2 regions of the Gluconobacter sp. P5E10 genome follow, and region 1 is predicted to be linked to the other one. Evidence: predicted binding sites of a transcription regulator. Region 1 holds the regulator's gene; the other holds the start of a gene.
What was found. The regulator LexA, encoded in region 1, represses DNA repair genes until DNA is damaged. The targets are predictions, from matches to a motif close to TGTTCTANNTANGTTC.
Positions count from the first base shown of each region.

Region 2: the regulator LexA is predicted to act here: its motif matches at 1,796-1,811, upstream of KP707_RS04925 (putative DNA modification/repair radical SAM protein).

Region 1 covers NZ_JACRVZ010000003.1:80,124-84,544, reverse strand. Annotated here, with positions in the region: gene eno (phosphopyruvate hydratase) at 1-497, shown strand, start outside; gene KP707_RS06875 (septum formation initiator family protein) at 645-974, shown strand; gene rpmG (50S ribosomal protein L33) at 1,089-1,256, opposite strand; gene lexA (transcriptional repressor LexA) at 1,564-2,289, shown strand; gene KP707_RS06860 (hypothetical protein) at 2,342-2,950, opposite strand; gene pgsA (CDP-diacylglycerol--glycerol-3-phosphate 3-phosphatidyltransferase) at 3,052-3,654, opposite strand; gene uvrC (excinuclease ABC subunit UvrC) at 3,764-4,421, opposite strand, start outside.
Region 2 covers NZ_JACRVZ010000002.1:202,348-206,768, forward strand. Annotated here, with positions in the region: gene KP707_RS04920 (UdgX family uracil-DNA binding protein) at 1-558, opposite strand, end outside; gene KP707_RS04925 (putative DNA modification/repair radical SAM protein) at 559-1,791, opposite strand; gene KP707_RS04930 (flagellin) at 1,975-3,903, shown strand; gene KP707_RS04935 (flagellar biosynthesis regulator FlaF) at 4,008-4,421, shown strand, end outside.

The DNA of each region.
Region 1 (4,421 bases):
AGTTCGACTCTTCAGGCATGATCTCCTACCTCGAAGATCTCGCCAAGAAGTATCCGATTGTCTCCATTGAAGATGGTCTGGCTGAGGATGACTGGGAAGGCTGGGCTGAGCTGACGTCCCGTCTGGGTGATCGTCTCCAGCTCGTTGGTGATGATCTGTTCGTGACCAATCCTGAGCGTCTTCGTCGCGGCATCAAGGCCAAGACAGCGAACTCCCTGCTCGTGAAGGTCAATCAGATTGGCACACTGACGGAGACGCTGGAAGCAGTCGAAACAGCGCACAAGGCTGGCTACACCTGCGTTATGAGCCATCGTTCTGGTGAGACTGAAGACGCCGTCATTGCAGATCTTGCTGTTGCTACGAACTGTGGTCAGATCAAGACGGGTTCCCTCTCCCGCTCTGACCGTACGGCTAAGTACAACCAGCTGATCCGTATTGAGCAGCAGCTCGGAAGCGCAGCCCGTTATGCAGGTCGCAGCATTCTGAAGTCCGTCTGATCAACGAACGCCGGCCTCTATTCAGGAGGCCGGTTTTATATGCGCGCTAAAATAATCTACTGTCTTGAACAACAGTGATTGTTTCGCAGCCTCTCTCTGAGCTAGATTGTTGGGAAGTTTTCAAGCCAAGGGAGCCTGTTACCCCGCGTGAGACCCGTCAGACTTATCAAACGTGCCATCCGCGCGGTTGCTCCCCCTGTGCTTTTTCTGTCCCTGACCGCTTATTTCGCGTGGAACGCCCTTCATGGCGCTCATGGTATCCGCGCCTATCAGGATCAGCTTGTGCTTCAGCAGCAGGCTATCCAGGCGCAGCAGGATGCCAGGGATGAACAGGCGGTGTGGCACCGTCGAGTGCTGGCTCTGAAAGAGAAAGCTCTTGATGCTGACATTCTGGATGAACGTTCCCGTGCCATGCTCAATCTGACGCGTAACGGTGATATCGTTATTCCCTACGGTCCGCACGACAAACTATTTTAAGAGCCGTTCTCGGCTCTTTTTTTATGTTCGGAAAAGTCTATTCGTCAGAAATTGAGCTAATAAAAAAGGCGACCCGAAGGTCGCCTTTTTTAACGTCGTATGATCCGCGAGATCTTACTTGATCTTGGCTTCGCGGAAGGTCACGTGCTTGCGGGCAACCGGGTCATACTTACGGACTTCCATCTTGCCCGTAGCAGAACGTGCGTTCTTCTTCGTGACGTAGAAGTAGCCGGTGTCAGCCGACGAGACGAGACGGATCTGAATAACGTTGCTTTTTCCCATGATACCCTCGGGCTTGCGCCGTCCTGATGCCGCTCGCAAGTGCCAAAGCAGCAGGTTGATCTAGTTCGGCGCAACATGCTGATTTGTATGTCCTAGGTCAAGGCTTTCTGAAGAAAATCCAGGGATAAGGTGCATTTTTCCACAAAAACCGGGGTTTTTAGCCAGATAAAAGCTTTGTTGATGCCTGGTAGATGTTCTTGCAGGTGGACGAACGGGAACCTATAAGGAACAAAAGAGCGTCGCATAAGTTTATGCAGTGTCTCAATCTTCAGATTTTGCCTCCACCGAGGCGCATGGGAGCGCCTGTATGCTGACGCGTAAGCAGCACCAGCTTTTGCTATACATTGACGAACATCTTCGGCGGACGGGCTATTCTCCTTCCTTCGATGAAATGAAGGACGCCCTCGAACTTCGTTCCAAATCAGGAATTCATCGCCTCATTTCCGCCCTTGAAGAGCGCGGCTTTCTGCGACGGCATCACCATCGTGCAAGAGCGCTTGAAGTTCTGCGTTTGCCGCATATGGGGCTTGAGGCCCCGGTTGTAGATGCCGTGGCTAATCCGGTGCCTTTCGTCCCCACAGTTGTTGAGGGTGGTCGTCAGGATCTTCCCGGGACATTTTCTGAGGCGCCTCGCTCTCCCGTTGAAAACACAAGCGTTCAGCTTCCACTTTATGGACGCATTGCTGCCGGCCTCCCTATTGAGGCCCTGCAGGATGATAGCGCACAGATTCAGGTGCCATCGTCCCTGCTCGGCACTGGAGAGCATTATGCCCTCACAGTTGCGGGTGATTCCATGATTGAAGCTGGCATTTTGGACGGTGATGTTGCCATCATCCGTCGCGGCGAAGTGGCGGATAGTGGTCAGATCGTGGTCGCGCTGATTGATGATCAGGAAGTGACGCTCAAGAAGCTGCGCCGTCGTGGTTCTACGATTGCTCTGGAAGCCGCTAATCGGGAATACGAGACACGTATTCTGCCGGCTGCGCGTGTGCGCATCCAGGGGCGGCTAGTCGCCCTTTTCAGGCAGTACTAAGAAAACTGCCTTGCTGGTTTAATTCTCCTGCAAGGCAGATGACTTCTGATGATTATTTATTAGGAACTGACGGCACGCCGCGTACAACGCGGACTTTACCATCCGGAGCAATAAGCGTGCTCGTTCCATCCCCATTCGGGATGATGATGGTTTTGTCAGGGTTTTTGTTCAGGAAACGACCAGCATTATCTGGAACGCTAGTGGGAAGCGTCGGGAAGAAGTGACTGCGATCTTCTGACACACCACGCATCGCATCGATTTTTTCACCGACGGACATGGTGTCGCCCGGCTTCATCTGAGGGCCAGAGACGCCGAGAGCACCGGTGCCGGCAATACCACCACCCATGAAATTCTTGTCGAGCGTTGCACCGCCAAAATACGTAGCCGGATCGCCAAGAGACTTATTAAAGACGCTGTCAGGGTTCACAACATCTTTGAGAGTTGGCAGAGGCTGAGGTGAGCCGGGCCACATGTTCCCGCCTTCTGGCAGGATTGGTGCAGCTGCTACGAATTCACCGCGTGCCCTGCGAAGATTTTCACTATCGCCATGGGGAGCATTAGGATTGCTTCCCGACCACAGCGCGGTGTCATTGAAAAACTTGCCCATGCCCGCACAGCCGCTCAGGGCCAGAGGTAATGCCAGTAGAGCGGCCTTACGCATTGTGTACTCCCATAAGGTCGATCCCTGAACTTTACCTGTCATCGATTAAAAGCGCCAGATGACGAGCTGATAACTGCAATAATAATCACAGATAGTCCAGATCAGGAGACGATCTTTGAGGACTTGCGCGGCTCAGAGGCCATCATTCTGGAAAGTCCGGCGGTGAGATAGCCCCACCCACTTAGAACTGTTGGAATAACTGAAACCCAGAGAAGAATACCGCCGATTAGTGTGGCCGGCAGGAATGAAAGATGAAGCGTAGCCGCAGCTTTGTCTCCGCCAATCAGGAAACCGATCGCAACCATCTGAATTCCGGTCTTCCATTTTGCAAGGCGGGTGGATGGAAGGGTTGCGCGTTGGGAGGCCATGTATTCACGCAAGCCACTGACCAGAATCTCGCGTAGCATGATGATGATGGCTGCGTAGAGCGAATACACTGGAAGTGTGGTCAGGCCAGCGAGTGCGAGCAACAACGCACCGACAAGAAGCTTGTCGGCAATCGGATCCATCATCCGACCCAGTTCGGATAGCATTTGCCATTTCCGTGCCAGAGCACCATCCAGATAATCCGTAATGCAGGCAGCCGTGTACACAACGCAGGCTGCGACGTTACCGAGTGCGGAATGCAGCGCCAGCAGGGCAACCAGAACAGGAATGGCTGCAATACGGAGCAGAGTCAGGACGTTTGGCAGATCAGTCAGCATCACGAAGCAGTCTAGAACAGTTTATCCGTCTCCGGTATGCGCCAATCCGCTCTGAATGTGTGTATTTTTTATGCCAAGCCAGCGTTCAGGGCGTGACCTCACGGAATTGTCAGCTCTGTGTCCGAAGCCATTCGGGATGAAAGTGCCCGTAGATGGCTCTGGCGGTTCCAGAGCTGATTCCGGGTGCAGTTTCAAGCTCTTCGAGACTGGCCTGTCGCACGGTCTTGGCTGACCCAAAGTGATTCAGAAGTGCCTTCTTGCGGGCCCCCCCGATTCCCGGAACATCATCCAGTTCAGATTTCCGAAGTCCTTTGGAGCGCCCTGCCCTGTGTGTCGTAATGGCGAAACGGTGGGCTTCGTCTCTCAAGCGTTGAAGATAATAGAGAACCGGATCACGAGGTGGGAGCTGGAACGGTGGCTGTGTTTCAGTGAAAAACCATTCGCGTCCAGCATCACGATCCGGGCCCTTGGCGATTGCCACAATGGGAATTCCCGTAACGCCAAGGTCTGCCAATACGTTGCGCACTGCGTTGAACTGACCCAGGCCGCCATCAATTAGCAGCAGATCTGGCCAGTCTTCAGGTCGTTCTCCATCTTCCCTGTTTTTTCCGAAGCGGCGTTCCATGACTTCCCGCATCATGCCGAAATCATCACCGGGAGTGACTGGGCCCTTGATGGCGTATTTTCTATAGGAGCGCTTTTCAAAACCTTCCGGCCCACCCACAACCATGACGCCATAAGGTGCCTGACCCATGATGTGTGAATTA
Region 2 (4,421 bases), on a different contig from region 1:
CGTCTCGCCATCCCATTGCAGAGAGCCGCGCGGTGTCAGGATCATCCAGTCCATATCTGCGAAACGGCCCGCGAAAAAAGAAGAGACTTTTTCCAGCACATGATGGTCCGGCTCAAACCAGGAAAGAAAACGCCGCCGACCCGTCTCAGACGTTCCCTGCTCCCGGAAGCGCACAAAAGCCGTCATTTTATGGGCCGCCCGGCGAACCTGATGCACCATGCGACGCGCCTGCGCCACATCCTGATCTGTCACCACCGACAACAGGTTCGGATCACTCTGAAGACGCCAGAGCAGCCGGTAAGCTAATGCGAACCGATCGGCGCTGGAGTGGCAGAGAACATCTTTCAAAAGGGGCAGGCTCGATGCTTTGAGGCGAACATCCCGCACGACTTCGCCCTCAAACGTCTGATTTTCAGCCGCGTGAAACAGATCCAGATCGGCCTCAGGATAGCGCCAGAGGATCTGGTCCGGAGGAATGTCACGCTGAAGCGCCATTCTGGCCTTTTCGCGCCAGCCTTCAAACGCGCTGGTATCCGCGAGCCTGACTGTCACCGGCATTTACAGAAGCCGCATCTGCTGTGGAGCCGGCAGAAAAAGAGTGCGCAAATCCTGACGATCCGTCAGACGCGCAGGGCTCCATCCGGATGCCTTGACGAACGGACGCACCTTTTTGATGGAGACGTTCAACCGCGCCAGATCTTCCAAACGGATTGTCGTGTGTTTTCGCGCAGACAGCAGCGCAGAAACGGTCCGAACCCCGAGCCCGGGAACCCGTAGCAGCATTTCTTTGGAGGCCAGATTCAGGTCCACAGGAAACTGCGCGCGGTTATCCAGAGCCCAGGCCAGCTTGGGATCAATTTCCAGATCCAGCATTCCATTGGGCCGTGATGCTGTCAGTTCGCCAAAATCAAAGCCATAGAACCGGAACAGCCAGTCCGCCTGATACAGCCGGTGCTCCCGCTGTAACGGGGGGCTACGCACAGGCAGGATCGCTGAAGCATCCGGAATGGGGCTGAAGGCTGAATAGTAAACGCGACGAAGGCCGTAAGACCCGTAAAGGCCTGAGCTACTGGCCAGAACATCCTGATCCGTCGCGGCATCTGCCCCGATGATCATTTGTGTGCTCTGGCCGCCCGGCGAAAAGCGCCCTGCACGCCTGCCTGTATGTGTCTTCTCTTTGGCTGCATCAATCTTGAGACGCATGTCCCCCATCGCGCGACGGATATTTCCGGCATCCTTCTCCGGTGCATAATCCTTCAGGCCCGTTTCTGTCGGCATTTCGACGTTGATCGATAAGCGATCCGCATAAAGCCCAGCTTCTTCCAGCAATTTGGGAGACGCATCCGGGATCGTCTTGAGATGGATATATCCGCGAAAACCATGCTTGAGCCGCAGGTCCCGCGCGACCTGCACAAGTTGCTCCATCGTATGATCGGACGACCGGATAATCCCCGAAGACAGGAAAAGCCCCTCAATGCAGTTCCGACGGTAGAACTCCAGCGTCAGCCAGATCACTTCATCAGGCGTGAACTTCGCCCGCTCAACATTTGAGGACGAGCGGTTGATGCAATAGGCGCAGTCGTAAACGCAGAAATTGGTCAGCAGGATCTTGAGCAGCGAAATACAACGCCCATCCGGCGTATAGGCATGACAGATCCCGTTCCCGGTCGTGGAGCCCAGACCTCCTGTTTTGGCAGAGTCCCGGCGCGTCGATCCACTGGACGCGCAGGACGCATCATACTTTGCCGCATCGGACAGAATCGCAAGACGTTCAGACAGAGATTTCTTCATGCATTGTTCTTATTTCGTTCCTGTCTATAAAATGCAAGAACTGCTTAAAATTTACCGGTTGTTTGCCTGTTTCCTGTCAAACCCTGTCACCGTTTTTTAAAGATGAAGATTCAGGTTCCCTTAACCATTCGAGGCCTATCGTGAAGGAGCAAAACTGCACCGACGGAGAATGTCTCGATGTCCATGTCAATCAATACAAATACAGCCGCCATGTCGGCTCTTCAGGTCCTGAACCAGACGACGGACCAGCTGAGCAAGACGCAGAACGCCGTGTCCACGGGCAAGAGCGTCAGCTCCGCCTCTGACAGCCCGGCCATTTACGCCATTTCCCAGACAATGAATTCCCAGATTTCGGCTCTGTCCGGTGTCTCGACAGGTCTTCAGTTCGCTGGGCAGGTTCTCAGCACGGCCTCTTCGCAGGCCGGGTCTATCTCGACCGTCCTGAGCAATATTTCCGAGACCGTGACGAACGCTGCCAATAACGGTGAAAATCAGGATACCCTGAACACCCAGCTGAGCAGCTACCTGTCCCAGGTTGATGTGGCGACTTCGAACTCGACCTTCCAGGGTGTGAACCTGCTGTCCGGCTCAACCAGCAGCAGCGTGAAGTACACGCAGATTTCTGCTGCTCAGGACATCAACGGAAACCTCTTCACGCTGAATGGCGCTGATGCCACCTCGACAGGTCTGGGCTTGCAGGGGCTGAGCACGGACATGAAGGGCGCAACCATTGATGCCACGGCCATGAGCATCACGGGCACCGGCGACAGCACCACTGCGACGAGCCTGACACTGAAGAACCTGTCTGCAGCAAGTGCCTCCAGTGCAACTGCTGCCAACCCAGCCATTACGACGTCTTTTGTAATGGATTCTCAGCCGGGTTCCTCAGCAAAGGGGGCATCCTCAGCAGTTGGATCGGCAATTTCCAATGCACTGACGACGGCAGCGACTGTTACGGTCGGGTCAAACGGCGCTCTGAGCATTGATGGCGCTACGTCGAAGAGTCAGTCCGACGGCACAACAGTCTATACGCTCAAAAACGGGGACTCCATTTCTGCCAAAGCTGACGCCAGTGGCAACATGGCCTACAGCGTCACAAAGGCTGCGGACCTCGATGCGAATGGTAACGCAAAAGCCATGACCAATATCGTGGACGTCAACATCAGCGGTGCACGCACGGATTCCGCGACGAACACGAAGGCCGATCAACTTTCCACGCTTGTCACAGCCATTGGAAATGCCGGATTTGGCGCAGAGCTGGAAAACGACGGCACGCTGACAGTCGCTGGCGGCAACCTGGATTCTTCCAGCGTCAACCTGTCCAACGGCAGCGCAGCAACGACGACCCTGTCAGTTCCGTCTTCTGCCGCATATGTTGACGGTCATACAGCGCTCACCGCTACCGACAGCACCGGGAACGTCACCAATTATGTGGCAAGTGCTGGCAGCCCGCTGTCTGACAATGCAGCTTCGGCAATGACCGACAGCATCAACGCAATTCTTGGCGCGACGGATAGCGATCACAAGATCAGCATAGCTGCCGATGGCACCCTGACTGCTGCAACCACTGCAACGGCGGGTTATACTGTCACTGGGTCCGCTGGTTCTTACACCGTTACAAACACAACGACGAACCAGACAACCAAATTCGATGCTGTCACATCAACAGATGGAACAGAAGCCAGCTACACAGCCTCGCTGGCAACGGCCACGGGCCTGACAAACTCAAGCGGCAAGCTGACTGGCGTGGCTCAGGGCACAACACTAACGCTAGGTGATGGTATTGTTGGTGCCAGCATTCAGAAGCCTGTCTCGATCGCCTCTACCACTGGCACGAATGTCGTACAGCTTGCTGTCACTGGCGCCATCAACAAGATGAGCCGCATTTCTTCCAGCATTGGTGTGGCTTCCAATACCGTTACACAGCTTCAGACGTCCAACAGCACGCTGTCGGATGCCCTGACGACGGGCGTGGGCGCTCTGACGGATGCTGATCTTGCAGCGGAAAGCGCCAAACTGACGTCCCTGCAAACGAAGCAGCAGCTGGCCATTCAGTCGCTGTCGATTGCGAATTCGCAGTCTTCCAACATCATGTCGCTCTTCCGCGGTTGATGTCGGCGGGGCGCAGGTGAAAGCCAGCGCCCCTTCCTGGACTGTTCCAAAAGTTTCCCGTTTCCCGGGAGTCTTTTGAAACAGTCCTTTTGTAAAGGAGCATCATGTCCGTGACTTATGGCATGTCACAATACCAGAACCAGTCCGGCACCTATCTTCCGCCACGAGAAGTGGAAGCCATGGCGTTCAGACACGTTAATGGGCTGCTTTCGGCCGCAAAAACACGCTCAGATCGGCAGGCTGCATTGTCTGCCAATCTCAAACTCTGGGGCATTCTGATGCAAGGGGTCCAGCGGACAGACTGCCCTTTGGATGCAATTCTACGCAAAGACCTGACGACCGTTGGAACCTGGTCCATGCGTTACGCCAATGTTGCGCTGAACTCGGATACATCCCTTCAGGCTCTCATTGATATCAATATGGACATGATTGAAGGTCTGTCAGCTTCTGCTGCCCCTTCCCCATATGCGGGACCCGCAGCATCCAACGAAACTCGCGTAGCTATTCAAATGGTCGGG